DNA from 4 places in the Alteromonas sp. 4NS20-0143 genome. Region 3 is predicted to be linked to each of the others. Evidence: predicted binding sites of a transcription regulator. Region 3 holds the regulator's gene; each other region holds the start of a gene.
What was found. The regulator LexA, encoded in region 3, represses DNA repair genes until DNA is damaged. The targets are predictions, from matches to a motif close to TACTGTATNNNNATACAGTA.
Positions count from the first base shown of each region.

Region 1: a site for LexA is predicted at 5,117-5,136, ahead of AC27HD_RS02610 (S24 family peptidase). Genes of this name have one in related genera too.
Region 2: a site for LexA is predicted at 3,653-3,672, ahead of recN (DNA repair protein RecN). Genes of this name have one in related genera too.
Region 4: a site for LexA is predicted at 5,203-5,222, ahead of imuA (translesion DNA synthesis-associated protein ImuA). Genes of this name have one in related genera too.

Region 1 covers NZ_BAAJLR010000001.1:615,424-623,093, reverse strand. The annotation lists gene sohB (protease SohB) at 26-1,048, shown strand; gene AC27HD_RS02635 (TetR/AcrR family transcriptional regulator) at 1,109-1,732, shown strand; gene AC27HD_RS02630 (hypothetical protein) at 1,740-2,099, opposite strand; gene AC27HD_RS02625 (Nif3-like dinuclear metal center hexameric protein) at 2,320-3,081, shown strand; gene AC27HD_RS02620 (methyltransferase domain-containing protein) at 3,112-3,870, shown strand; gene AC27HD_RS02615 (formate/nitrite transporter family protein) at 3,942-4,817, opposite strand; gene AC27HD_RS02610 (S24 family peptidase) at 5,148-5,555, shown strand; gene AC27HD_RS02605 (Y-family DNA polymerase) at 5,555-6,811, shown strand; gene AC27HD_RS02600 (2-hydroxyacid dehydrogenase) at 6,864-7,670, opposite strand, start outside.
Region 2 covers NZ_BAAJLR010000005.1:79,109-86,778, forward strand. The annotation lists gene tmpT (thiopurine S-methyltransferase) at 628-1,278, opposite strand; gene AC27HD_RS11970 (outer membrane protein assembly factor BamE) at 1,446-1,802, opposite strand; gene recN (DNA repair protein RecN) at 1,926-3,611, opposite strand; gene AC27HD_RS11980 (DUF805 domain-containing protein) at 4,104-4,448, opposite strand; gene dps (DNA starvation/stationary phase protection protein Dps) at 4,950-5,459, opposite strand; gene nadK (NAD(+) kinase) at 5,922-6,797, opposite strand; gene AC27HD_RS11995 (3-hydroxybutyrate dehydrogenase) at 6,866-7,648, opposite strand; gene AC27HD_RS12000 (extracellular catalytic domain type 2 short-chain-length polyhydroxyalkanoate depolymerase) at 7,641-7,670, opposite strand, start outside.
Region 3 covers NZ_BAAJLR010000009.1:49,566-57,235, reverse strand. The annotation lists gene AC27HD_RS16090 (sensor domain-containing diguanylate cyclase) at 209-2,500, shown strand; gene lexA (transcriptional repressor LexA) at 2,614-3,240, shown strand; gene coxB (cytochrome c oxidase subunit II) at 3,828-4,991, shown strand; gene ctaD (cytochrome c oxidase subunit I) at 5,001-6,614, shown strand; gene AC27HD_RS16070 (cytochrome c oxidase assembly protein) at 6,705-7,292, shown strand; gene AC27HD_RS16065 (cytochrome c oxidase subunit 3) at 7,314-7,670, shown strand, end outside.
Region 4 covers NZ_BAAJLR010000004.1:6,001-13,670, reverse strand. The annotation lists gene slmA (nucleoid occlusion factor SlmA) at 1-211, shown strand, start outside; gene AC27HD_RS10310 (M28 family metallopeptidase) at 348-2,015, opposite strand; gene AC27HD_RS10305 (DUF1820 family protein) at 2,206-2,541, shown strand; gene AC27HD_RS10300 (DUF885 domain-containing protein) at 2,581-4,338, shown strand; gene AC27HD_RS10295 (hypothetical protein) at 4,335-4,847, shown strand; gene imuA (translesion DNA synthesis-associated protein ImuA) at 5,235-5,939, shown strand; gene AC27HD_RS10285 (Y-family DNA polymerase) at 5,939-7,435, shown strand; gene AC27HD_RS10280 (error-prone DNA polymerase) at 7,443-7,670, shown strand, end outside.

The DNA of each region.
Region 1 (7,670 bases), on a different contig from region 3:
TTTATTTTTTTACTAGGAGTAAGATTTGGAGTTTTTGTACGAATATGGCTTGTTTGTAGCCAAAGCGGTTACCTTGGTGGTTGCGTTTGTGGTTGTTGTTGCAACCATTGTTGGCGTAGCAAATAAGCAAAAACACGGTAAAGGGCAATTAGAGATTACCTCAATCTCAGATCAGCTAAAGGACATTACGCAATACGCTAAGCAGGTACTGCTAGACAAAAACTCGGCGAAAAAACTAGCGAAAGAGCAAAAGAAAGAAGAAAAAGCGAAAGGCAAGCAGAAGAATGACGATCCGAAGCCGCCTAGATTGTATGTCATCGACTTTAAAGGTTCGATGGATGCAGGCGAGGTGGATAACCTAAGAGAAGAAATTACCGCAATTTTGTGTGTTGCAGATAAAGATGATGAAGTCCTAGTGCGTCTTGAAAGTGGCGGCGGTGTTGTTCATGGTTACGGTCTTGCTGCTTCTCAGCTTCAGCGCATAAAACAAAAAGGGCTTAAATTGACCGTGTCGGTTGATAAAGTAGCAGCAAGCGGCGGTTATATGATGGCCTGTGTTGCTGATAAGCTTCTCGCCTCTCAGTTTGCTTATATTGGCAGCATTGGTGTGTTGGCGCAGCTTCCAAACTTTCATAAGCTATTAAAGAAAAACGACATAGAGTTTGAGCAACATACCGCGGGTGAGTTTAAAAGAACCCTTACGGTGTTTGGTGAAAATAACGATGAAGGCCGCGCTAAGTTCAAAGAAGAAATTGAAGAAATTCATGTGTTGTTCAAAGACTTTGTCCATAGCCAGCGACCAGATATGAACATCGACCGTGTAGCGACAGGTGAGTATTGGCCTGGTACCAAAGCCAAAGAGCTTGGTTTAATCGATGATATTACAACCTCTGACGACTACATCTTATCTCATTACCCTAAACGAGAAATTTTTAGTGTTAAGTATTCAGTGAAAAAGAATGTGGCTGAAAAACTTGGTATGTCGGCAGCGTCAGTGGTTGAACGTGTAATCATGAAATCGTGGAGTAAAGCTAGACACTGGTTTTAATCTACATGTGAAAGCGGGGCAGTGATTGCCCCACTTTACGAGCAAAATAAGAAAGAAAAAATGGCACGGCAAACGAAAAACGACATTCTCGATGCAGCAGAGTGTTTGTTCTCCCAAAATGGCTTTTCACACACTTCAATGCGAGAAATCACCACGCGGGCAGGGGTTAACCTTGCGTCGGTCAACTACCATTACGGCAGTAAAAAAAATCTTATTCAGGCTGTTTTCAAACGCTATTTTGACCAACTTATGCCCCATATCGACATCTGCCTAACCTCTTTTGAATCTTCAAAAGGCGCCCAAGGCGTCGAAAAGCTGCTTTACACACTTATTCCACCTATGCTTGAGCTTAATACCGTCACTGAACATGGCACAGCTAACTTCGTTAAACTTCTTGGTAGAGGATACAACGAGACTCAAGGCCATTTACGACGTTTTATTATGAAAGACTATGGCGCAACGGTACGAGCACTGGTTAGGGCAATTCAACACTGCTTACCACATGTGCCAGAAGAAGAGCTATTTTGGCGCTTGCATTTCGCCATAGGTAGCTTCGTCTTTTCCATGGCATCAAGCCAAGCACTCACCGAAATCGCCGAATCTGATTTTCAAAAGCACGTTGATATCAGCGAAGTTATTGCGCATTTAGTGCCCTTCGTAGCGCAAGGTCTAGCCGGCAGGTAGCCGAAATCTAGCGAGGTTGTGTAGAGCCCGGTGCCTCAGTGTTGAGTTTGTCTGCCCAATACTGTTTTACTGAGAAGCCGCTTTTTTGCGGTTTTGTCTTAGCTTCATTCTTAGGTTTAGTTTTAGAAGTAGTTTTAGGAGGGGTTTCAGACATAGCCTCTTTCGTCGCTTTCGATGTGGAGGGTGTTTTACTACCATCTTCTAGTAATGCTGCAGTCATTTCCTGAATCTGTGCCAGCCTCACATTTTTGCCACCATCGATACTGTACCAGCCACTTTTGGCTTGAATATCCGGTCGTTTACCGTTCACACTAGTGTAGGCGTGAGTAAATTCTTCTATAACGTCGTTTTTATCAGGTTTTGCCATGATTTCCCCGTTCTTATTTTGTTTCGCTTATTTTGTTATTCATATTTTGTTATTGTGCTGCCCTGTTCGAGGCGTTGCTTTGTGCCTTTGCCTTCGTCTTTGCCGATATAGAACTTAGCGGCAAAACTTCCAACACAAAGTATAAAAAATGCTCATGGCTTTTATAACGTTTTTTTTACATTCTGTCTAATTTTCAAGCTAATGCTTTAAAGGAGTTCACGTGTCGGTTACTAATCAAGCGCTTAAAACATATCTAGACGGGTTGCTTAGAGCTCATGAGATAAGCGATTACTGCCCAAACGGCCTTCAAGTTGAGGGAGCTACAGAAATTACAAAATTAGTCACGGGAGTTACTGCATCGAAGGCGCTAATTGATGAAGCGATCAAGCGAAATGCCGATGCCATTGTGGTGCACCACGGCTATTTTTGGAAAGGCGAATCTCAAACCATTACCGGCATGAAAAAGCAGCGATTAAAGGCGTTGATTGAAAACGACATTAACCTGTATGCCTACCATTTACCCTTAGACGTTCACCCCGAACTTGGCAATAATCGTCAGCTAGCGGACCTATTGGGGATAGAAAATATTGCAGCTGTGTCGTCAGTTAAGCCTACTGGTGTTTTAATGCAGGGGGAATTTGAGAACGCGCTTTCATCAGGAGAGTTACGTGATGCATTGGGCTCACTGTTATCACGGACTATTTTGCTTGAGGGCAGTGAAGCAAAACCGATAAAAACGCTAGCCTGGTGCACTGGTGGCGGGCAGGGCTTTATAGAGCAAGCCGTGGAATTAGGTGTTGATGCATTTATTACCGGAGAAGTCTCCGAACAAACTATCCATACTGCACGAGAGATGGATATTGCCTTTTTTGCTGCCGGGCACCACGCTACAGAGCGATACGGTGCAAAGGCACTAGGAGAACACATCGAATCTCATTTCGATGTAGCCGTAGAGTTCGTTGATATAGATAATCCAGCCTAATTATCTCGTTACAGGATGTGAACTCTCACTATGAAAGAAGACCATATTTTTGATGGCATCGCTGATAAGTTTGCCAAAAATATTTACGGTACTACCAAGGGAAAGCTTCGCCATACCTTGCTTTGTGATGTATTAGATAGTCATCTTACTGCCAACAGTACAGTACTTGAAATAGGCGGTGGCACGGGTGTAATGGCAGCGCACTTAGCCTCAATAGGGCATAGCGTTGTGCTAACCGATGCCTCAAACGATGTACTTCAACAAGCAGCAGACCTACTTTCTCACAGTAGCAATGAGGACATTAGAGATAACATTGAGATAAGGCAAGAGTTTCTTCAGGAGATAACCGACTTTGAACGCTTCAATGTTGTTATTTGCCATGCCGTATTGGAGTGGTTAGATAATCCCTATGAGGCGTTATCCTCTATCTACGCACGCATGAAGCCTGGGGCGATAATGAGTTTGAGCTTCTTTAATCATGACGCTAATTTATTCGCCAATGCGATTTATGGCAATTTTGATTACATTGAAAAAGGCATGAAGGCTAAAAAGCAGGTTCGATTAAATCCAAAGCAGCCTCTTTCTGCAGTGAAAGTACTTAACTACTGCGATTCACTCGGTTTTACTGTATTGGATAAAGCGGGTATTCGATGCTTTCATGACTATATGCGCGACATCTCTCACCAAGCCACTAAGTATGATGACTTGCTGGCCTTGGAGAGGAAGTACCACAAATCCGACCCCTACATGTGGCTGGGCAAATACTTTCAGCTCATTGTAAGAAAGTGATATTGCGCTTTGCCTATCACTAACTAGCAATCACTGACCGCTAACCACTAGAAGCTAGCCATTAGCCGATTTTATTCAATTTCATTTTTCACCTGTCCCCAGACTAAAAATGAGAATATTAATGTGCCACCCACTACATTGCCCAAAAATACGGGAAGAAAAAATCCAAATGTGGCATCCATCAACCCAAGTTCCCCCAGCCACATGAGATAGGCCATCTCAACGGAGCCTGCCACAATATGGGTAAAGTCTCCCGCAGCGATTAACCATGTGAATACCAGAATAATCATAAAGGCCGACGATTCGGATTGGGGGATCATCCAAACGATCGCAGCGATAAGAATACCTGCGGGAATGGCCTTGTAAAAACTATCTAAGGGGGGCATAAACACAGCGTGTTCGCTTAGAGAGAGCATAGCTGGCGCCAGATCTTCAGGTAATGCTGGTGTAAACACATACAACGCCGTTATCAAAAAAGCGCCAATCACATTTGCTGCCAACACAATGCTCCACAGCTTTGCCACGCAGAACATGTTTTTCTTTTTAAAATCTTCTATGAGTGGGAGTACGGTCGTTATTGTATTTTCGGTGAATAATTGCATGCGGCCCAATATCACCAGCATGAAACCAAGGCTATAACCAATGTTTTCAATTAAATAACCATAAGGCGCATCGGGCAGATACGTGCGAAGAATTGCTTCCCCGAGCACTGAAAATGAAATTAAGATACCGGCGGCTATTCCCGACCATAACAAGCTTTGAGTCGGCCTGGTGAGTTCCTCTTGCCCTGCTTGTTTTATGGCTTCATAAACAATACGGGATTTTGGCTGTGACAAATCTTCTACTTCACGAGCCATTTTTTTGCTCTCAGTGTCATTGCTCTCGGAGTTATTACTCTTTGAGTTTTTGCTTTCAGCGCTTTTACGTTGTTCTGTTTCGTCCGACATAGTTTGACAATCACTCCGCTTGAATATACAGCCCGCTCGCGCTGTCGATGTCCATCTTCGAATAGAACATGCTTGTACAATATTCTCGAATAACATTCTCGTACAATATGGACGGCGCATGTAAAGCGAATTGATATTGGCATCAAAGATAGTTAACAGCGTGTCATTTAAACTTTATCTGAGGGATAACGGATCATCCGGGTTTTTGTTCTTTATCAGACTATAGTTGCCAGAAAATCAGGTCTTTAACTTTCCGATTAAAAATGTAATTTGACGGCAATCCAAGTTTAAAAATACAATACTGTATATGTGTACAGTATTGTGGTTTTTATGAAAGTTATACCTATCAAAGCACAAGCAGGATTAGTGGGGTTCGAAAGCCCTGCTGCAGAATACATAGAGATGGAGTTAAGCTTGGACGAGTTGCTCATCGATAAACCCTCCGCTACGTGGATTGGTGTCGCTCAGGGCACCTCAATGGAACTGGACGGCATCTTTGATGGTGATGTGCTCATCATTTCACGCGCGGAACAGGTCAAACACATGTCTATTATCGTTGCGGTGCTTAACGGCGTGTTTTGCTGTAAACGGCTAGACATGGAGCGTCGTGCGTTACTTTCTGCGCAATCTGACGCCTTACCGTACTTTATACAAGAGGGCGATGACTTTTCACTTGAAGGGGTAGTGACACGTTCAGTGAGAATTCACGTGCCGCTTAACAAGAAGGTAGGCGCCTAGTGTTCTTTTTGTGCGATGCGTCGGGGTTTTATTCATCTGCAGAAAAAGTGATGCGGCCAGACCTGCGTAAAAAGCCAGTGATTACCCTTAGCAATAACGATGGCTGTGTGGTGGCAGTGTGTCCCATAGCGAAACGATTAGGCATTAAGAAATTCGTACCTTATTTTCAGGTAAAAGACGTTGTCGAAAAATACGGCGTAACGGTAACGAGTTCAAACTATGAACTGTATCATTCTCTGAGTACCAAAATGATGGACACCATCGGCCAATTCGCCGATGACATCTATGTGTATTCTATAGACGAAGTGTTTGCGCGCTTTAACACTGCGCTTTCTCACGAAAGTTGGATGGCGCTAGGCCGTGAAATCAGACAAACGGTATGGAAAGAGGTGAGATTACCTGTAGGCGCAGGAGGAGGATTAACCCCTACGTTAGCCAAAGCAGCCAGCCACGCTGGTAAGCGACTTCCTGGGTATAATGGTGTTGCAGTTATTCACAGCGAGCAAGAGCGCGTCAATATCTTAGAGCAGATGGATGTCACGGATGTGTGGGGGGTAGGTCGCCGTTTAGGACAAAAGCTGACAGCCCTTGGAATTAATAACGCGCTTCAACTGTCCCAGCAGTCACCGGCGCGGATAAGAAAGCAATTTTCAATTTTATTAGAAAACACGGTCAGAGAACTCAATGGCGAACTTCGTATTCACTGGGATGATGTGAGGCCTGACAAACAACAGATTTACAGTACACGTACTTTTGGTGCACGAGTGACAACGAAAGCAGAATTACACAAGGCGATTACAGGGCATTGCGAAAGCGCAATGCGTAAACTGCGTAAGCAGCGTGGGTTAACAAAGGCTATCACTGTCTTTGCATCTAACTCGCCCCATGATGACGCGCGCTATTACAGGAAGTCGGTGTATCACCAGTTTGCCGTACCCACTATGGACACCCGTTTAGTTACTAACGCTATTCCTGCCGTTATAGATAAAATTCACAAGCCGGGTATTTGTTTTTATCGCTGTGGCGTGGGCCTTGTCGAGATTTTATCCGCAGCTAATTATCAAGCTGACCTGTTTGCCGAAAACAAAGATAACCCTAAATTGATGAATGTGCTTGACGCTGTCAATGATAGATATGGTAAAAGCACGCTCCAAATTGCATCAAAGGGTTTCACTAAAACTCATGAAATGAAACGACAGTTTATCACTCAACGAGCGACCACCCGATGGAGTGATATACCGACGATTAAATGTTGAACCACAGGTGATGGTAACGCGCGGCTCACAAATTCTCAGCAATCTGTTTTATTCATATTTCAACGATATTGTTGTTATTAATAATATTATCTATTGTCACGTGGGCTATCTCATTAAGTGCCTCAGCGGTAAAAAAGCCTTGATGACCTGTAATCAATACATTGGGAAAGGTGGTCAAGCGCTGAAAGTTGTCATCTTGAATAATATCTTGGGAGTGGTCGGTAAAGAACAGCTCCGATTCCCGCTCATATACGTCTAATCCAAGGTAGCCTATTTTCTTACTTTTGAGCCCGTCTATTATTGCTTGATCGTCCACAAGACCACCTCGCGAGGTATTGATTAGCATGACTCCATTCTGCATTTTGTGAAGCGACTCGCTATTTATCATGTGATGGCTGTTCTCATTGAGTGGACAGTGTAAAGATACAATCGTACTTTCACCAAAGAGGGTATCTAAATCTACATACTGTGCGCCTAAGTCTCTTGCTTCCTGGTTTTCATAAGGATCGTAGCAAAGAACGCGGCAGCCAAAACCATTTAAAATGCGAATAACCGAACAACCAATCTTACCCGTACCGACTACGCCTACGGTCTTGTTGTGTAGCGTAAATCCCAAAAGGCCATTTAGCGCAAAGTTACCCTCTCTCACTCTATTGTAGGCTTTATGAGTTTGTCTATTTAGCGTGAGGATTAGGGCGAGAGTATGCTCGGCAACGGTTTGCGGGCTATATGCCGGCACTCTACTTACTTGAATGCCATAGTCATGTGCCGCTTTTATATCTACGTTGTTAAAACCAGCGCAGCGCAGCGCAATATGTTTCACCTTGCATTGCGCAAGTGCTTTGATTGTTTCAGCGCC
Region 2 (7,670 bases), on a different contig from region 3:
CTGATTACGAGTAGATACTCATCGAGCACACAGGCTTGATTAGACGGCAGCGAATACCTATGCAAGAACTTCATTCTAAGTATTAGGGCGCTGGGTACACCTAGCACGCGCAAACATTCAATAATCAATAAGAAGCGTTGGTATAAAGCTCAATGCTTTTCAGAACACTGTGTATCGTGGTTTTCTGAATTTGATATTAGTTCAAGACTATAATTGTGCAAATGTTGATTTATTACATTTTTTTTACATATGTGGCGAATTAGACTTAAGTCTAAATTACTGATTTTATGATAGTTATAGGATAAGCAAAACGAGGAATTGGGGACAGATAAGCCACTTTAACCTGACTTATTTAACTTATAAAACGAGGAAATGACCTAGATATTAATAAAAAACGCGTTTTGCTGTGGGTGTGAGAAGACTAGATGGGGAGACAACTCGATTGGGAATTTATAACCTAACATCGAAAGTACTAATGAATGCATTAATGTGGGTACTTATAAGGATACTAATAAGGAGAATCACAAGTGAACCTGCAGCGTGAACGGATTGTTGTGAGCTCTTAAGTGCAAAAACTTGAACCCAGAACTAAGCACTACGATTAAAGACGAAGCCTAAAGATTAAGCTTAAAGACTGAGCTTAAAGACCAGGCTGTCTGCTTTCACTTTTCTTTTTAAACCGCCTTCTACATTAGAGCGCTCAAGCTGCGAAATTGAATAATTACTAGCATACATATCAGCAACCATTTCGTCATTCACACAAAAAGGAGGACCTGGCAGTTCACTCTGGTCATAGTCGAATGTGATAACTAATTGGGGGGCGTTATGAGTTATGTCTATAAGGTGGTTAGCGTACTTTCGACGAAGATCATCGGGCAAAGCAACTAATGCTGCTCTATCATACACACCTGTTATTTCGCCAATGTCATCACGACCAAGTGCAAAAATATCACCAACAAAAATGGTAAGGTTAGGGGCTGAATATACTTTACCCTTAGACGAAGACTTAACAGTGGGAGTAATGTCGAGATCGTCGAACAGCTGTGTAATAGCCACCTCGCTAAGCTCTGCACCAACAACCTGACAGCCCTTTGACAGCAACCATGAAATATCTCTAGTTTTCCCGCACAAGGGCACAAAGATTCGCTTTTGTGAGGCTTCATTACTACCTGGGCCTAATAAAACATCACTATATTTCACCAGCAAGGCATTACCAGTGGGTTCATGAAACCCAATTTCATTATTGTGCCATTTGCTGTGCCAAAAGCTATGTTCCATATTAATACCCTAAATCAAATACCCTATATCTAGTGCTTTAAGTCTAATGCTACGAATCTAACAGATTAAATATAATATCGTAGAAAATAGAAGCACATTTAAAAAAGCAGGTTAATAACCTGCTTCTGTGCTATTTTTCTGCACTGCTGTAAAACGACGTCTTTGAATTACTCGTCGAGAGGAGTATTGAAGTCTTCAGACAGTTCAAAGTCGCCTTCAACGTTAGCCACTTTATTGTCTACAAACGTGATGATCATTTGACGCTGGAAGTCGTCGCCTCTGTCTTTCATACCACGCTTCATATCGTAAACGTAATACCACGTGTCGCTATCAAAAGAGTCTTGAACAACAGGGTTACCTAACACGTAGATAACTTGCTCTTTTGTCATATTAATACGCAGTTTTTCAACATCACGCTGATCGAGAAAATTGCCCTGCGGAACGTCAATTCTGAAAATCCAGTTAGAACAAGCTGTGGTAGTAAATGTAATGCAAAGAATAACTATAAGATGGTGCAACTTCATGCGTATATAAGTCCAGTATTGCCTTTGTTAGTGCCTAAAGGTTTCCTCATAAGGAAACCTCAGCTGTTTTAATGCAAGCGCGAAGGCATGCTACATTGACAACTATGACCAATCAACTGCATTTTAGTTCGATGAAGCGCTTTTTAGCAGCTCTTTTGCGTTAGCAAGTGCCGATTTGGTTACTTTGTCGCCAGCTAACAGTCGGGCGAGTTCGTCAATTCGGTCTTGTTTCGTCAGCGGTATCATCTGTGTTTCTGTACTTTCGCCATCAGTAAGCTTGGTAACAAAAAGCTGGTTATGTGCTTGTGCCGCCACTTGAGGTAAATGGGTGACACACATAACCTGAGACTGCTTTCCTAATTTTCTTAGCAGTGCACCTACAATTGAAGCGGTTGGTCCGCTAATACCGGTGTCCACTTCGTCAAAAATCATAGTGGGGGTAGCATGGCTATCGCTAGCAATAACCTGAATAGCTAAACCTATTCGAGAAAGCTCACCGCCTGATACCACTTTCTCCAATACGTCGGCATCTTGCCCAGGGTTCGTTGATACTTTAAAGGCAATCGTATCTACCCCATTAACTGCGGGCTTTTTCAGCTCGTCATAAAGAATATCAATACACACTTTAGCGTGCGGCATATTCATTTGCTGAATTTGTGATTCAATGTCGTTTGCAAAACTTTGAGCTGCTTTCATTCGGCTTTCAGATAAACTGCTTGTTGCCACCAAATAATATTGTCTTGCTGCTTCAACATCGTGTTCGAGTGTGCCTAGTAAGCTTTCCTGCTCGCCAAGTGCAGCAAATTCTTGCGACAATAACTGGTGATGTTGAGCAAGTTCTTCAGGCGTTACGGCGTGTTTACGAGCCAGCTCCATCGCTTTTGAATAGCGGGCTTCAACCTGCTGTAAACGCAGAGGGTCTATTTCCAATTGATCGCAGTAACCACGCAGTTCGCTTGCTGCTTCTTCAACTTGAATTGATGCGTCGTTAAGGAGGGCGATGATAGGCGTTAGGCTCGCATCGTGTGCTTCTAATTCGCCAAGCTTCTCAATACTGCTTTGAATAACGGTCAGCGCATTCCCTTCATCATTTTCATAGAGGTTATACACACTGGTTTGCGCTTGTTCTAATAAACTCTGACCGTTGCTTAAGCGTTTGTGCTCAATTTCAAGTTCTTCAAATTCGCCATTCTCAATGGCAAACTCGTCGAGTTCTTGCACCTGATAGGTAAGTAACTGCAGACGATCTTCTCTTTGTTGAGCTTTCGAACGCAGTTCATTGAGCGTTTTTTGTTTGTCTCTCCACGAGCCATAAGCGTCTTTTACATCATTCATTAAATGAGTATGGTCTGCGTAACTATCAATAAGCTGGCGCTGATAATCTTCTTTTATTAGCTGTAGATGGGTGTTTTGACCATGAATGGAAAGCAGTGTTTGGCCGAGACCTTTTAGTTGCTGCAAAGATACTGGAGTGCCGTTAATGAAGGCTTTTGAGCGACCTTCTTTCGATATTACCCGGCGGATAAAGCAGCTGGTTTCATCTTCATCCGAGGTTAATTCATGTTCGTCGAGAAACGCTTTTGCACTTGCATTATCAGCAAGTGAAAAGTGCGCCACTATTTCGGCTTTTGCTGAACCTTTTCTTACCGCATTTGCATCGGCCCTTTCACCAAGGCACAAGCTTAGGGCATCAATGGCAATTGATTTACCTGCCCCGGTCTCACCTGTAACCGCAGTGAGGCCATTTTCAAAATGAACAGAAAGTTGTTTTACAACGGCAAAATTTGATATCGAAAGATTCGCTAACATAACCACACTCTAATAAAGTTGAACATGATGATATATACAGTACATGTAAATATATACAGTATTCTTGAGATGTAAAGTATAGTCGAATGTAATCTGTCGATTTGCGAGGTGTTATTTGCCGAAAATTTTTATCTGACCCACTATTTATGGGGGCTGTACAGGTTTTACGATATTTTTATGCGTGCCTTGCCTATTGCGCTTTACTATTGCAACTGTTGTTGCACTTGCTTTTTGCACTTGTTTTTACAATTAGCTATCGCGATGCGCTGTTGCATTGGCCTGGTGCAACTTCATATTGTAGTCGATTGACGCTAATTGAAATAAAACTACTATAAAAAAGGAATAACAATTAGGAAGAAAAAACGCATGAGAGTGAAATTCATCATGCGCTTTATTACACGTCACTTGTTACTTATACAGGTAAACCACAAAACTATTTGCTAAGGCAATTACCTAAAACCTAAGCCTACAACCTAAGCCTATAACTTAAACCTAAAGACTAGCTTTAGGGTTTGGCCCATATTCATTATCATCATGGCTGTCTTGCGCTAAGAGAATAATCAAAATAATTGAGCCAATTATCGGAATTAGATTGAGTAGCTGCCACCAACCTGAGCGGCCAGTGTCATGTAAACGCCTTGCGCCTGCACTCAGTAAGGGAATTAATAATGCAAGGGCGTAAATCATCGTTATAAATTCAGTGCCAAGGAAGTATCCAACAGCTGAACACACAATGTAAAAAATAATGTAGAACAGATAAAACATCCAGTATTCTGTGCGCCGCGCACGGCCTGTAAAATCAGCATAGTGTTTAAGCGCTTTTGTAAAATAGTCCATTAAATGGAACTCCTTTTTGTCTAATGATGTTTGGTTACGGTAATCGGCGATGAATTACGTCAGACTAGCCATATACCTCTATTTAAGTGTTGTTTTTAATTTTTGTTTTTTTGCACCATTTTTTTGGCTGCAAATAATATTTCTAAGCAGAAGGTATTAAGCCGTAGGAGTATTTTTTGATTTGTATATAAATTAGTTTTTTATAAACAAAGCACACACTTTCCAATGTTCGTAAGACCTCTGCTTCGAAATTTAGCCTACAACTTTTTTTGCCAGTGGTCACTGTAAAGTTAATGGCAATTCCACCTCATGTAATTACTCGCATTACGTTAAAGATAGATACAAGTGAGTAAGCGAAGAAATTCGTTTGGGAAAAAATGTGAGGAAAGTAAAAAATAGGGAAAGAGAAGAAGTAAGACAAGGGGAAAATAGAAAACAAAAAAAAAGGAAGGCCTCGGTGGCCTTCCTTTATTTTCCTAACGGTACTGTTTACCGATGGAACTATTGGGCTAGTTCGCCGCTACCTGATTCTAAATGCGCTCTTACGAACCATTGGAACTGCTCTAGTTCAGCTAACTGACCTGTAATCATATCCTCCGACACTGGGTCCAAGTCGCCTAAGCCTTCAATCGCCTTGCGGTGATCGCCATTTACACCGTCATACACTGCATCTAGCGCTTTTAAATGGTCAGTCACTAGGCCCTTGCCTAACTCATAATCATTCCACGAGCGACCCTCTACAATGGCTTTGGGTGTGCCTTTCGGTACGCCGCCCAGTGTGGCAATTCGTTCTGCAATGGTATCAGTCATTTCGCGCACTGCATCAACTTGTGGGTCTAGCATTTCGTGCACACCAATGAAGTTTGGACCTACTACATTCCAGTGAATGTGCTTCAGGGTGAGCTGCAGATCAAGTAGCGCCACTAAACGTTGCTCTAACGTTTTGATAGTGCTTGCTGCAGTTTCGTTATCCATACCTGGTGCAGTAAATTTAAGTTCGTTGTTACTCATAATAATAAACTCCTTATTATCGCTTCAGTAAATAGGTGTTGATAATACTTATCGAGTCTTTCGACCTTCAAAAGTTGTGTTGAAACAACATAGATTATCGAGCCAGTTGCTTAAGTTGTTGCAACCGGTATGCCGACTTGTACCAAAATTATAAGTAACTAATTTAATTGAATAAATTCGCAAAGGTTAATTTTTCTTTATTTTTCAATGTGATAGGTTCATCTAAAAGGTGCGAAAAAGATGCTCGAAATATGAATAGCCGTGTAAAATATTCAGTGTTCTTTGTATGGCAGGGCGAACATTAGGTAGAAAAGCCGGTTAACTTGCCACAAAGTTCGCTAGGCTCGAGAAATTCGAAAACTTTACGAAGACAGGGTAAATGAAGCCATAGATGTTTAGTCTACATCTGCAGTATTCACACGTATGGCGGCCACACGTATGGCAGAAGGCGAGTGCCCTACATTAGTAGAGCTTACTGCCCCAGCCCAGCTTTTTACGCAATACGTTAAAGTAGCTATAGCCCTTAGGGTGTACTAAGTGAAGTTTATCGATACTTTTGTTTATGCGAATTTCATCGCCGGGTAAAACCGGCAATACAATGTGGCTGTCGCAGCTTACTTGCAACGAGTCACTATTCACTTTTGACACTTTCATCGATACCTGGCTGTCGGCGTCTACCACAATAGGTCTGCTGCTCAGAGTATGGGGAAACATGGGCACTAAGGTTAGCGCATCAAGTTTTGGCATAATGATGGGCCCGCCTGCGGAGAGCGAATAGGCGGTTGAGCCCGTTGGCGTTGCTACAATGAGTCCATCACTGCGCTGGCTAAACACAAACTGTTCGTCGATATAAATCTCGAACTCCATCATGTGCGCCACTTTTCCGTGGTGGAGTACGACTTCATTGACCGCTGAGCTATTACTTTTTAACTTCTCGTGACGGTAAACGCCCACTTCCAGTAAAAAGCGTTCTTCAACGAAACACTCGCCGTTAAAGATGTAGTCAAGTTGCTGAATGATATCGTCGGGATGAATGTCGGTGAGAAAACCTAAGTTACCTCTATTCACACCCACAACATGGATATCAAAACGGGCAAGTACGCGGGCGGCGCCAAGCATGCTGCCATCTCCACCAACGACAACGGCTAGGTCAGCTTCTTTACCGATAGCGACAAGGTCGCAGCTTCTAATGTTGTCGGTTTCTAGCTCTTGAGCAATACTTTCCTCTACCAACACCTCGCATCCTTTGGCGAGTAAATAATCGGCAAGTAAATTTAAGCTGTCGTGAGTGGCCTCGTGCTGAGGTTTTCCAATTAAAGCAACGGTTTGGTAGGGCATGGAACGCTAATGTCCTCTCATTTCCAATGATTTGGACATTAGCACAAGTGTTTTGTAAAAGGGAAGTTTTACCTTGCGGTCCAGCCGCCATCTAGGGTTATTGCTTGACCTGTAATGTTCTTGGCGCTGTTTGTCATTAAAAATGCGGCAGTATCGGCGAGTTCTTGAACTTCAATAAACTGCTTCTTCGGCATAGGTTCAAGCATGATTTTTTTCACTACTTCGTCCTCGGTCATATTGTTTTCCTTGGCTTGAGCCGCTATTTGTTGCTCAACTAAGGGAGTTTTTACATAGGCCGGACACAAGGTATTAATAGTAATATCATAGTCACCAGTCTCTAATGCCACAGTTTTAGCAAGTCCTAGCAAGCCATGCTTCGCGGCCACATAGGCCGACTTAAACGGCGAGGCTACAAGAGAGTGAATAGAGCCCACGTTAATAATACGCCCAAAATTTTGTGCTTTCATGGCTGGTAATAGCGCTTGGGTGGTTAGGGCAGGGCCAACCAGCATAATATTAATCAGCTGCTGCCATTTTTCAGCAGGAAAATCTTCAAGGTTTGAAACGTGTTGGATGCCAGCGTTATTAATTAGTACGTCGACGGTGAGCTTACCGAGTACTTCAGGTAAGGCAGCAATTTGCGCTGCGTCACACACATCTACCGCCACTGCGCTCGCGCTGCCATCATTAATACTGCCAAACTTACTGGCCAGCACCGCTGCCGCCTCTTGCGCAGCACTTTCGTTAATATCCGCCACAATAACGTGATGACCCTGTTTTACCAACGTCTCTGCGATGCCTAAACCAATACCACTGGCTCCTCCAGTAATAAATACCGTTCGCTTATTCATCAAAGCCTTCCTGTTTCATAGA
Region 3 (7,670 bases):
ATCTTTATCACTAGGGCAATTTTTCATTAGGTCATTTTATGATTAGAGCCTTGTCATCAGGAAACGGGGACCTTTACAGTACCGTCAAAGAGATAGGTTTGAAAAATAAGACTTTTGGCTAAAAAATTGTTTTGTAATCATTTTTAAGTTGGCGTTTCATGCATAACTTACTATTTTTATATTAGATTTTACCTACGAGCAAAACACCTTGGACAATAGGCTCTCAACAACCATCGACGCATCGATGCTCAATAGCGAACTTCCGCTCGATTTAGACGATTTAATGACATTATTGGCAGAAGCTTATGATGTGCCCATTGCGTTAATTGGTATTGTTGGTAGGCAAGACGAAGTGATAAAAGCGAGTCATGGCACTGATATCGAGTATATTCCTCGTGAGAATGCGTTTTGTAGTTATGTTGTGGAGTCCGGCGAGCCCCTACTTATTCCCGATGCTACGAAAGATGAGCGCTTTCAACATTCACAAAATGTAATCGACGACAACCATGTCGTATTTTACGCCGGGACACCTATTCATATTGAAGGCGAATCTGTTGGCGCAGTATGCCTTATTGACTCACAGCCAAGGAATATTGGCGAAAAGCACCTCACATTATTAAAGCGAATAGGCTTACTAGTGAGTAAGCATATTGGTCTTTCACGAGAGCATGAAATGCTCAAACGAGAGCACGGCCTAATCGAGAAGTCGCCTATCGTACTTGCGACATGGAATTTCGATACCTCCCTTAAATTAGCGTACATCTCCAAAAACGCACACACAGTCATTGGTGCTGATGCGGCAGATTTATTAGATGGCAAAATTGAGTTCACCGATTTGATGTGCGATGAGTCAGACGCTGACTTTACCTTTGCCATGCAGGCACACATGGAAGGGGTCGAAATCCATGTTTGTAGGCTAAAAATGTCTGTGCCTACTCGCACTATTTGGGTGAGCATGATTTCTACTGCTAGTTTCAACGACAGTGGAAGCCTTTTTTCGGTGCAGGCGTTCTTATTTGATACCAGCGATCAAAAATATGTGGAGGACAAACTCAACGAAACCAATCAGCGAATGCGTCTGCTCTTAGAGGCTTCAGAGCTAGGAACATGGGATTGGAATTTAAAAGCCGATGTGAACCAGGTAAACAGGCGATGGTGTGAAATTGTAGGTATTGATTATGAGTACTACGATACAAGCTATCGATATTCCAGACAGCTTATTCATCCAGCTGACCTCGTGCAATTTGAACAACACCTCGATGAACATTTGCGAGGTGAAACAAGCGTATTTAACACTACGTTTAGAATGAAGCACGCTAATGGTAACTGGGTGTGGGTTGAGTCTTACGGTAAAATTGTTGAAAATGACGTCATGGGAAAACCGCTAAGAGTCGCCGGTATTCACCGTGATATTACGGGAAGAATGGAGAGCGAAATCCATGAAAAGAAAAAAACGCAGCTGCTGCAGTTTATCAATAAAACGCGGGCATCTTATCTAGAAAGCAATGATCTTACACTGGCCTGTCAAACCGTACTCCCCGAGTTAATTGAGCTATCAGACAGTCAGTTTGCTTTTATTGCACAAATGCAGGATAAAGACAGTGAGCCAAAACTCTTTATTCATGCCATTTCAGACATTGTGTGGGACAGTTCTAGCTTTACGCAATACGCAGAGTATAAAAAGCGAAACCTGTACTTCACAAGTTTTGATAATTTGTTTGGCAAAGTTATTACAACCGGTGATGTGATTATTAGCAACACCCCCAAAACTCATCCCGCCTCAAGAGGCACCCCTAAAGGCCACCCTCGTATTAACCGCTTCCTTGGGCTTCCTATTAAGATAAAAGATGAAGTTGTGGGTATGATTGGCTTAGCTAACAAGTTTGAATTTTACAAAGCGTCAGATGCAGCGTTTTTCCAGCCGTTTTTAGATGCATTAGCAGGTTTATTTTATGCGGTTGATTTGGAAACCGCACGGGCAGAAGCTGAAGAAAAACTGCGTATGCTTGCGATGACCGACCCCCTTACCGGCTTGTTAAACAGACGAGCTTTCTTAGATGAATGTAATCTCATCTCCCGAACTCACCAGCAAGTTGCCATAGCCATTATCGACATAGATTACTTCAAGAGTGTCAACGATACCTACGGGCACGATGCTGGCGACTATGCATTAAAGGAGGTTGCATCACTCACTCGCTCTTTTTGCAGCGAGCACGGTGTTGTGGCTAGGTTAGGCGGTGAAGAATTCGCCATTGTGTTAGTGAACAAATCCCCTAATGAAGTAAACAGCACCTTTGAGAGTCTTCGGGAGGCTATAAACGCTGCGCAACTTGTTTACAAAGACGATCGAATCAATATTACTATCAGCACGGGGGTTAGCTATACGTCAGACTGCTTCGATATCGATTTTAGTACCTACTTGTCGGTGGCCGATCAGGCTCTGTACGAGGCTAAGTCAAGTGGTAGAAACCGCACCTGCTGGCAGCCTGGTATACTTTAACTTCATATTTGATAGCGATAGTCGCTTTTTTTGTTTGTGACAGCGTGTCTGCGCTTGTCATTTATGTTTAGGTGTATATACTTACAGGAACTGTATAGACAGACAGGTCTTTTATGCGCCCACTCACAGCTCGACAAACTGAAGTTTTAGAACTTATAAAATCAAACATGCAAGAAACGGGAATGCCGCCTACGCGTGCAGAAATAGCCCGTCACCTAGGTTTTAGGTCTGCTAATGCTGCTGAAGAACATCTTAAGGCACTTGCGCGTAAAGGCGTTATTGAAATTTTGCCAGGAACGTCTCGCGGTATCAAACTGACTGTTCCTATTGAAGAAGAAGTGGTTGAAGAGGAAGGATTACCGTTAATTGGTAGAGTCGCCGCTGGTGAACCTATTCTTGCTCAAGAACACGTAGAGTCGCACTATAAAGTGGATCCTGCTCTATTCCAGCCTCACGCAGACTTTTTGCTTCGCGTAAACGGTATGAGTATGAAAGACATTGGTATACTCGATGGCGACTTACTAGCAGTACATCGCACTACCGATGTACATAACGGCCAAGTTGTAGTAGCAAGGGTTGACGAAGACGTGACGGTGAAGCGCTTAGAAAGACGCGGTAGAGAAGTATTACTTCATGCTGAAAACGATGAGTTTTCGCCTATTAAAGTCGACTTGGCAAACGAGCCGTTTGCCATTGAAGGTATTGCCGTTGGCGTTATTCGAAACGCCGACTGGATGTAGCCTTTTATGACGTTATTATGAAAGCGGCTCAATAGCCGCTTTTTTTTGCACTTAAGTTTGTTGATATGCTTAATAAAACCACTATTAGCTAAGACTTTCAGTGCTTATAAATATCATTAATACACTTCTATATCTGATAAAAATCCACGCACGCTTTCTATCTAATATTAGTAAGATATTACATATTATATTGCCTTGACTTTGTGTGAAATTTGTTCAATTTTTCACGGTTAATGATTGATTTTTAGAAACTAAATGTTGTTTTCCGTTACTAGAGAATTAGTGTAGTTTTCACTGCAAATAACCTGACTATCCCCTGATTTACCTCGCTTTACACTGCATCACAAAACCCACTGCTCAAACTGCGTTAGATTAAATTTTAACTGTCTCATTAAATTTTTAACAGAAAAGACTAGACGGAACGCCATTATTGCGCAATTCTTATACAAGCTTTAACAAAATAATAACAATGACTTTGAATTCAATTTACAAATCGATGTATTGAGTTAATCGTTCACAAACCACTTGGTAGAGACTGCGCATAACAACATTTGGCGTTAATGGTTCTACCATTACGGAGGTGCTGAGTGAAATCACTAAAGACCGCAACTGCAAAATGGTGTGCAAGTGTACCATTTTTGTTTTTTTCTCAATTCCTTTTTGCGCAAGAGGCGGCTGAAGAATTGTCTTCGCTTAACCTTAGACGGGGCGCTACCGATATAAGTGGCCAGGTGTACGACCTGCACATGCTTATGTTCTTTATTTGTGTAGCCATCGCTGTAGTTGTGTTTGGCGTTATGTTTGCCTCCATGTACCTGCACAGAAAATCCCGTGGCGCAAAGCCTGCGAATTTCCACGAAAATGTGAAAGTGGAAATTGCATGGACAGTGGTTCCATTCCTCATCCTAATCTTTATGGCCGTGCCTGCAGCTAATACGCTTATTGCCATGGAAGATACATCTGAAGCTGACATGACCGTGCTAGTCACAGGGTCGCAGTGGAAATGGCACTACAAGTATATGGACAGCGACGTTGAGTATTACTCCTTACTTGCTACTCAGCGCGAACAAATTCAAAACAAATTCACAAAAACCGACAATTATTTATTAGAAGTCGATCGTCCTCTGGTTATACCCACAGGGCAGAAGGTGCGGTTTTTGATCACGTCAGATGATGTTATTCACTCGTGGTGGGTACCTGATTTTGCCGTTAAAAAAGATGCTAACCCTGGCTTCATCAACGAAGCATGGGCAAAGGTGAATGAGCCTGGCGTATATCGAGGCCAGTGTGCAGAGCTGTGCGGTAAAGATCATGGGTATATGCCAATAGTGGTTATTGCAAAAGAGCCAGCGGAATTTGACGCATGGATGGGCGGGCAAGAAGAGCGCGTCCGCCAAGCAAAAGAAGAAGAACAACGTCTATTATCAATGAATATGTCGATGGATGAACTGATGACAGAGGGCGAGCGTGTATACAACGCAACATGCGCGGCGTGTCATATGCCAAATGGCGAAGGTTTACCGGGCGTTTTCCCTGCGCTTAAAGGCAGTAAGATGGCATTGGAAGATCAGCAAGGGCACATTGAAATAGTGCTTCATGGTAAGGCCGGAACGGCGATGCAGTCGTTCAGCAAAATGCTAAGCCTAAAAGAAATTGCAGCGGTTGTTACTTATGAGCGAAATGCATGGGGTAATAACACCGGCGACATGGTTCAGGCTAAAGATGTCAACGCCGCAGCATCAGGAAACTAGGAGCGAGTTATGAGTAAAGCAACTGAAGTAATTTCGCCAGATACCTCTGTGCATCACGATGAGCATGAGCACCACGACCATATACCTAAGGGCATTACGCGGTGGCTGTTTACAACGAATCACAAAGATATAGGTACATTGTACCTATGGTTTGCCTTCATCATGTTTTTGGTGGGCGGCGCCATGGCAATGGTTATCCGTGCGGAGCTTTTCCAACCCGGACTGCAAATTGTCGAACCAAACTTCTTTAACCAGATGACCACGGTTCACGGACTAATCATGGTATTTGGTGCCGTAATGCCGGCGTTCACAGGTTTGGCTAACTGGCTAATACCAATGATGATAGGCGCGCCAGACATGGCGCTCCCCAGAATGAACAACTGGAGTTTTTGGATCCTGCCTGGGGCGTTCTTAATTCTACTTAGCTCGTTATTCATGGAAGGTGGCGGTCCGGCATTTGGTTGGACTTTCTATGCTCCGCTATCAACAACGTACAGTGGTGATTCTACCGCGCTGTTTGTGTTCTCTGTTCATATCATGGGTATCTCTTCAATAATGGGAGCGATAAACGTTATCGTCACCATATTTAATATGCGTGCCCCAGGTATGACGTGGATGAAAATGCCTTTGTTCGTATGGACATGGTTGATTACTGCGTTCTTGCTTATCGCCGTTATGCCTGTACTAGCCGGTGCGGTGACAATGGTTCTGACGGACAAGTTTTTTGGTACGAGCTTCTTCGATGCCGCCGGTGGCGGAGACCCGGTTATGTTCCAGCATATTTTCTGGTTCTTCGGTCATCCGGAAGTGTACATAATGATATTGCCCGCATTTGGTATTATTTCTCAAATTGTGCCAACGTTTTCTCGAAAACCGCTGTTTGGTTACGCCTCTATGGTATACGCAACGGCTTCGATTGCACTGCTGTCTTTCGTAGTGTGGGCTCACCATATGTTTACAACGGGTATGCCGGTGTACATGGAAATGTTCTTTATGTTCGCCACCATGCTTATCTCTGTGCCGACGGGGGTGAAAGTATTCAACTGGGTAGCCACGATGTGGCGAGGCTCGCTGACATTTGAAATGCCAATGATGTTCGCCATTGCGTTTATTGTGCTATTCACTATTGGCGGCTTATCGGGCCTCATGCTGGCGATAACACCTGTTGATTTCCAATACCATGACACTTACTTCGTGGTTGCGCATTTCCATTATGTCTTGGTTACTGGCGCGGTCTTTTCCATTATGGCGGCGGTGTACTACTGGCTGCCGAAGTGGACGGGCAAGATGTACAACACCACGTTGGCGAAATGGCATTTCTGGTGCTCGTTAGTATCGGTAAATGTGCTGTTTTTCCCCATGCACTTTGTTGGATTGGCAGGTATGCCACGCCGAATCCCAGACTATGCACTTCAGTTTGCCGACTTTAATAAGTGGATCAGCCTAGGCGGTTTTGCCTTCGGTTTATCACAACTTATTTTCTTAGCACTATTGATTAAAGCGTGTAAGAAGCAAGGTGAGCCAGTATCGGCCCAGGTGTGGGACGGTGCAGAAGGACTCGAGTGGGAAATACCTTCTCCAGCCCCTTACCACACATTTGAAACACCCCCACTAGTGAAGTAAGTGAGTATTGGGCTTAGTGGTGCAAGGGGGCGACATGTTTTACTCCCCTTGCCCACCAAGTGATTCAGGTCTCAAACGGAGGCAAAGTGTATGACGCAAGCAAGTGCAAACAATAAAATGGTCGTGAAATTAATCGCCATTGTTATTGGTATGTTTGGATTCGGCTTTGCTTTAGTACCACTTTACGATGTGTTTTGTGATATTGCAGGCATCAACGGGAAAACAGAGGGAACCGCGGCGGTTTATCAATCGGTAGAGATTGATGAAAGCAGAGAAATTACCGTTGAGTTTATCACTCGCACGAACACCGGAATGCCGTGGGAGTTTCGAGCAGAAACTAAGCGAATCAAAGTACACCCAGGCGAATTGAACACAGTGTCTTTTTACGTTCGCAATCCAGCGTCAAGCAATATCATTGCTCAGGCAATACCGTCGGTATCGCCTGGCACTGCCGCTATTTATCTTAACAAAACAGAATGCTTTTGCTTTAACCAACAGCCTTTGCAGGCTGGAGCAGAAGCCTATATGCCTATGCAGTTTTACGTAGATCCACAGCTTCCAGAAGAAATAACGTTTTTTACATTGCAGTACACACTCTATGACGTCACCGCGAGAGCAAGTGACCTAACAACTAAACCGAATCCTTTTATGGAACCGTCCGCACAAAGCGGCGAATAGCCCGTTAAGGATAAGGAGATAATGATGCAGCAAGAATATCAAAAATATTATGTACCCGCGCAAAGTCCGTGGCCCATTGTAGGAGCGATTGCACTGTTTTTAATTGCAGTCGGGGCCGGTAACTTTGTGGTTGAAGCAACGAAGGGCGAAAGCGGTTACGGCAGCTATATACTGCTTGCCGGTATTGTCGTTTTACTTGTCATGCTGGTGGGATGGTTTAAGAACCAAATTGACGAATCGATGGCGGGCTTGTACAGCGACCAGTTAGGTCGTTCATATCGACAGGGAATGAGTTGGTTCATCTTCTCTGAAGTGATGTTTTTTGGCGCATTTTTTGGTGCGTTGTATTACGCCCGATTTATTGCAGTACCTTGGCTT
Region 4 (7,670 bases), on a different contig from region 3:
GCGCCTAGAAACTCAGTTAAAGCAAGTGCTTAGAGAGAGAAAACTCAGAGAGGGTAAAACCCTTTCTGCCGATGAGGCCATTATTGCAAACATGCTAATTTGTTACACTGATGGACGCATAAACTTATTTATCAGAAGCGGATTCACACGCAAACCTACCGAGCAGTTCAACGAGCAGTGGGCAGCCTTCAAACAAATGTTTGTTGCATAGTATTGATAACGTCCAGTTTTTCTACCAAGACGCGTGCCTGCTTTTTAAAGGCGCGCTGACAAAACTCTAAAAAATGTAGAAGCCACAACAAAAAACGGTGCAATAAGCACCGTTTTTTCGTTAATGAATGGCAATATTATTTGCTAAAGGTATCCCCAAAAAAGTCACCTTCATTCCACTGAGGCTTATCTTCTTGATTTGCTAACGTCCAACCTATTTGAGCATTCACCTTGGTAAAGGTTTCAGCCGCTTTCCAATTAAATGGTTGGTTAATATCATCGCTAGGCTTGTGATAGTGAGTCGACAAAAACTGCCCAAACACTTTGCTGCCATCTACACTTGGATCTTTTGATTTAAGACCTGGCACCATAAACACCGAAGGAACACCTTGCTTAACAAACGCGTAGTGATCTGAGCGCGTAAACAGGGCTTGTTCAGGCCATGGATCTGGGCTTAGTTCAATATCAGCATTTGCCGCCGCTTTTTCCACCGATTGCTGCAAATCGCTGTGGTTTGCACCAAATGCAATAACATCCGCAAACTCATAGGTAAGAATAGGCATATCTAGGTTCACATTAGCCACCATAGACGTTACTGGTACCGTAGGGTTGCGTGCGAAATAGTCGGCACCTAGCAGTCCCTTTTCCTCACCAGTTACAGAAACGAACAAGATAGAACGCTTAGGCTTTTCACTCATCTCACTGAAAAGGCGAGCCGTTTCTAGCATCACTGAGGTGCCTGAGGCATTGTCCATCGCGCCGTTATTGATGTTGTCTTTTTTAACGGTTTTCGCAAAGCCTATGTGGTCAGAGTGAGCAGAAAATACGACGTATTCATCTTTTAACTTCGGATCTGAACCTTCTAACATCCCAACTACGTTAGGACTTGTGATGGTGTCATGCACACTCTTTTTACTGATATCCACGGTGCCTTGTAACGCAAAACCTTTTGGTACTTTGTCAGCCTCAAGGTCAGCATAAACGTCGTCTAAACTGCGCTCAGCGCCTTCAAATAACGTGCGAGCAGCCCCTTCACTCATGTAAGCGCCGCCTTTAAGCTGAGGAAAACTGTTTGCCGGCTCATTGTCATCGTTTAGCCATGCCATGCGTGGTGTATGGATGTAACTTAAACGGCTTTGATAAGGACGCACTTTTTCATTTTTCGGGGTAGTAATAGTGATCATGCCAATGGCACCATTGTCTACAGCATACTTTTGCTTTTGATAACCCGATGCAAAATGCGCCCCTTCTTCTGATGGGAAATCACTCGGCTTACCCGCTAGCGCAACAACAATTTTTCCGTCTACATCTACGCCTTCATAATCGTTGTGCGACAGTTCGTCGGCAACAATTCCGTAGCCCACGAAGACCATTTCACCACTTAACTTCGCATCTACGTTCAATAAGCTAGGACCAGCAAGGTATTGTTTTGGATAGGCGAAATCTACGGTATTGCCGTTTTTCGTCAACGTAAACTGAGGAGATTCTTGAACTAAGTTTGCTTTGCGAAATGATACATCTTGAATAAACCCGTCAGTGCCGGCCGGCGTTAAACCATATTTGGCAAACTCTGTTGCAATATAAAGCGCAGCAATATCGTGCCCACGAGAGCCGGTATCACGTCCCTCTAGTAAATCGTCAGCTAAAAAGAAAAGGTGAGATTTAATTCGCTGAGTATCTGGGCTAAATGCCCCCTCAGTTGATGCATGGGCTTTTGAGGAATGTTCTGTCGTTGAATGATTGTGTGCACTCGCGGCGAAAGTCATTGCCGTTATTGCACTACCTAGTAGTAGTTTTTTTATCATTTTAATTCACCAAGTTTTTATTACGCAAAAATGTTTATTACATGCTTGTCGCTGTAAGTAACATGTTAACTCAGTTCATAGGGGCATTGCTATGCAACCCATTTTGTTTAACACGGGTTTTCTGCCATTGCTCGCATAGTAGGGTCGTTATAAAATTCACTCGTAATTTTTTAAATGATAAGAGTGGCACATGTCTAACGAAGCGTTGTTATATCGTATTCAATTCATCAGCAATGGTGAGCGATACGAGCTATATGTAAAAACTCTCATGCAAGGAAGTCTATTTGGCTTTGTTGAAATTGGGGATTTTGTCTGGGATACGCATACCAGCGTTGTACTCGACCCTAGCCATGAAAAGTTAAAATCTGAATTTGCAGAAGTCACAAAAACCTATATTCCTATGCACAATGTCTTGCGCATTGACGCTGTAAAGAAAAAAGGTTCTGCCAAAATTACTCAATTAGAAAACAAATCTGATAAAGTAACTCAATTTCCTAGTCCAATTTATACACCAACTAAAGAGTAACGCGCCGGGGTTTTCCGGTTAAGGTTACCGGAGACCCTTATGTATCGCTTGCTTCTTGCCGCTACGCTTTTACTTTGCAGCCTCGGCTTATCAGCCAAAAGCTATGATGATAAAAGTCTGTATACACTGCTCGATAACATTTGGCAGTATGAAATGTCTGTATCTCCACTGCTTGCCTCTCGCCAAGGTAATACAGACCTTGCGCATGCACTGCCTGACATATCTCCTGAAGGGCTGAGTGGTCAGCATAAAAATTGGCTTAAGTTCCAAAACCAACTGGCGCATTATGAAAGAAGCAATTTATCGCAAGATGCGTTTATTGCTTTATTGATGCAGCGATACAGGTTGGCAAACTATATAGACCAGTACACGTATCGCTCTTACCTTGTTCCCATTAACTCAGAATACGGTTTTCACAGCGCCATGGCGTCTTTGCCAAACCTGTCTACGTTTAAGCGCGTAGCAGATTACGAGGCGTATATCAGTCGCTTACAGGCGCTAAAACCCTATTTCGAGCAGCAAATTGACTATATGAAACAGGCATTAGCAGAGGGATATACCCAACCTAGCGCTGTACTTAACGGTTTCGAAGATTCTATTTCAACGTATTTAGTGAACGACGTGAAAGAAAGCAGCTTCTACGGGCCCTTTACTCGTTTTCCAGACTATTTTAGCGACACAGAAAAAGCAGCATTGAAAAAACAAGGCCAGCAAGCAGTACGCAATTTTGTACTACCGGCTTACCAAGCGTTTTATGACTTTATGGTGAATGACTATATTCCTGGCGCTCGGGATGACATAGCCGCAGAGAAATGGCCTGATGGGGTTAACTATTACGCAAACAGAGCTAAACATTACACAACCACAGATATGAGCCCAAAAGAGATCCATGAACTGGGCTTATCTGAGGTAGCGAGAATTCGCGCGCAAATGCAGCAGATTGTTGATGACTTAGCGTTTGATGGCTCAATAAACGAATTCATTACATTTTTACGGGAAGACCCTCAGTTTTATGCCACCAGCGCGGAAGAGCTGCTGAAAGAGGCGTCTTTTATCGCTAAAAAAATGGATGCCAAACTGCCGGAATTGTTTGAATACCTGCCTAGAACCCCCTACGGTGTTGCTCCAGTGCCAGATGCCATTGCGCCTAAGTACACCACCGGCCGCTACATTCATCCAAGTAGAGACGATCAGCCAGGTTACTACTGGGTAAATACCTATGCTCTTGATAAGCGCCCCTTGTATGCACTACCTGCATTAACCCTTCATGAAGCTGTGCCGGGGCATCACTTACAAATATCATTAGCAGCAGAGCTTGAGGATCTACCCATGGTTCGCCGCAATACATATATTTCGGCATTTGGCGAGGGCTGGGGATTATATTCAGAATTTCTTGGTATTGAAGCAGGCATTTATGAAGACCCTTACGATAACTTTGGCCGTTTAAGTTATGAAATGTGGCGTGCATGCCGCTTAGTCGTGGATACAGGTATGCATACTATGGGCTGGAGTCGCCAACAAGCGGTAGACTACATGATGGAAAATACTGCACTGTCTGAGCACAACGTTAACACCGAGATTGACCGTTATATATCATGGCCTGCTCAGGCGCTGTCGTACAAAATAGGCGAAATAAAAATAAAAGCGCTACGTGAAAAAGCAGAAACTGAATTAGGCGAACACTTTGACGTTCGAAAATTCCACCGAGCTGTATTAGAAAATGGCTCAGTTCCACTTTTCATCTTGGAACAGCGTATTAATACGTTTATAAAGGAACAAAAGGCTAAAGAGCTATGATTGTTGCATTTGGTGTTATCGGGGTACTCATTCTTCTTTTGATTTATTTCGTGCTACGCGCGCAAAACTTGCAGAAAGAATTAATACTTTCCCGCTCTGCCAATAAGCAGAACAACAGCAAAGTCAATTACGCTCAGCGCAACTTGGTATTAGTGACTGATGCTTTGGAAAAAAACCTGACGCAGCGTTTGCAGAGCCTGTATAAAAGCAGGCTTATTAATCAAGACCAGTATAATGCTTTGTTACCCTTGATGACGTACTTTTCAACCATTGTGATGAACTGCTGCGAAAAAGGCGATTCGCTGGAAGAGTCACTTAAAAAAGCCTTAAGTAACGAAGAGATTTCTTTAGAAGGAATACAGTTAGTTGTAAAAGACTTACCCAGTAATCTTAGAATGTTGTGGTCTAAAAACACAGCCGATGGATTTATAGCATTTTGCCAAGCTGTTACGTCGGTAAAAAGCAGCAGCGACTCTCAAGACGCAGCACAAGCTAAAAAGGCATCCTAACGGCCCAGATTATTCGGCATAACCTACTCTCGGCATAACCAATTGTCGTCATAACTGAGCCTCGGTATCACTAGGTATAAGTCACTTAACTAGTACGGATTAATTGAAAGCTGCTGTTACAGGCAGCTTTGGTTATTGGTGCTTTTAAAGTCTCCATCTTTGTTTTTTCTTATTACTTTTTTATTGCCACATTCATCGAGCAATTTTTATATCTATCTTTATTATCAGCTTCTCGCTCATAAAAAGTGTGAAGTGAAATTTAATGTCTTTCCTTTTTAAAATAATCAGTACGTTAGCAAACTACGAAGTAGAAAGGCGCCGGTTTATCTTGAAAAGACTTCACCTCTCACTATAATACTGTACATATATACAGTATTTGTTGGTGTTATGAATAAGTCATTATCTACGTTAGAAAACCACCCGCATATTTGGCGGGCTAGAGAGCAGAGTCAGCAAGAAGAGCGATTTTCGTTGGGTTTTGATCAGCTAGATGAAGCGCTAAACGGCGGCGTTTCAACCTCTGGCGTGGTTCGTATACGCACACTAACTGGCATTGGCGAGCTCTCTCTATTCAAACAAGTCATCAGCAAGCAACGCTCGCATAAGATGATTGTATTTGTAAACCCGCCAGGAGATATTCAAACCCCTTGGTTAGCAACATTTGGAATTGATGTTAAACAGGTTTTAATTATAAAGCCCAGTACTGAAAAGGAGTCACTGTGGGCAACTGAACAGTGTTTGAAGAGTACGGCCTGCCATTGCGTTATTTTGTGGAGTAATGGGGTAAATACAAAGGAAGCCAGGCGTCTACAAGTAGCAGCAACACATAACGATGCACTTTGTCTTCTTTTCACCCGTCCTAACAGAAGTAGTATGCGCAACAGCGCAGCACTGCAGACATTACCTATCTCTCTAGATTTATGCCTTAACTATCGACAACATGCGTTGGAAGTCAGCGTGCTAAAGCAGCGCCATGGCTGGCCAAAAGATAATATTGCCATACATAACGACTGGACTGCGAACAACCGAGCAATCAAGTGGGCAGTTGAACATAACAAAGTAAAACGTCATGTACTTCACTCAGTGAGTTAATGATGTTGTGGGCCTACCTGTATTTTCATCAAATTACCTTGGATACGCATGAAAAGGCGAGTTTGAGTACGGGCAATAGCCCTCAATACAACACGCAAAAAGAAGTACGACATAAAAGAACAGGTGAATCGGCGAATGGGCTACACCAACCGGGCAAAACACAAATACCGGCTGTTATTGTTTATTGCGAAAAAACAAATCGCATTGTTCAGCGAAATAACGGGGCACTTCAGCAAGGTATAGAGATAGGCCACGGGCTTGCTCAGGCTGCCGCATTATGTCCTCAAATCTGCATTATTCCTTTTAGTGAAGACAATGAACGCCTCACTCTTGTACAACTAGCCCACCAACTTTATCCATTTGTTTCCGATATTGTCTTGGACACCCATAATACACTGGCTATACGACTTGATAATTTAGTGCATTACTATGGCGGTCACAAAGAGCTGTGGAGCACTATCACCCATGAACTTAAATTATCAAAAGTGAGCTACCACTTCGCTACCGCTTGGTCTATTGAAGCCGCACGAATACTGGCTTTAAATGGCGTTGATAACTATGAGTGCGATTGTGACAACATTAAACATAGGTTATCGCAATGCTCGCTATCATTAACCTCGTTGGATAAAAAAACAAAAGAAGCGCTGACTCGTGTGGGCATACGTCATGTTCATCAACTACTTGCCATGCCTGTACATGAACTTGGCAGACGATTCGATAACAACACCATTTCATACCTCACTGCCCTGCGGGGAGAAACATTTCCTCATGTCACCCTTTTTCGGCCTGCAGAGCACTTTGAGCACTTTACGCTTCTCCCTTTTGATGTTGAAAACACGCAACATCTCACTCCTTTTATGGAAAAGCTGCTGGGCTACCTTGCCCACTACTTACGCGCCAGAAATTTACAAACGTCCACACTCTGTTTTCAAATTGATTTTCGAGAGCACCCATCAACGCAGTTAGAAATAAAGTCAGCGCTACCACAAAGCACCGTCGACAGCTGGCTGTCGTTACTCACACTGCGTATTGAGAACGAAGTGTTACCTGAGCCAGCTGTTTCAATAACCCTGCGCTGCGACAACGTCGAAAAAATTGAAGGCAGTAATGGTGACTTCTTCAGCAATCGCTTTAACGAGGTAGCTCAGAAACAATTAATTGGAAGGTTGAACGCAAAATTAGGGGAAGAGTGCACTTTTCAACCAAAAGTGTCAGATACACATCAGTTTGAGACTATGTCGAATGCTGAAATTTCATCTAGCACGCCTGCATCAACATTTACTTCAGACATTGTTCCCACTTTTCTGTTCGACAGCCCCAAACCACTCACTCAATCAACGAAAGTCTGTTTCGGCCCCGTGAGATTACACAGTGAGTGGTGGCATGAAACACCTCGAAAACGTGACTATTTTATTGCGCAAACTGAATATGGAGTGCGCCTGCTGATATTTAAAGACGAAGAGAAACTGTGGTGGGCACAGGGTCTTTTCAGTTAGGGTTGTTATGAATTACAGCGAGCTTTTTTGTCAAAGTCATTATAGCTTTCTAACGGGTGCATCTTCCCCTGCCGAGTTAGTGACTACCGCTTCGTTTTTAGGTTACCAATCTATTGCTATAACCGACGAATGCTCGGTGGCGGGGGTGGTACGCGCATTTGATGAGATAACTCATCAGCGTTTACCGATAAAACTTATTATAGGTAGCTATTTTGTATTTGATGAGTCTCTTTCT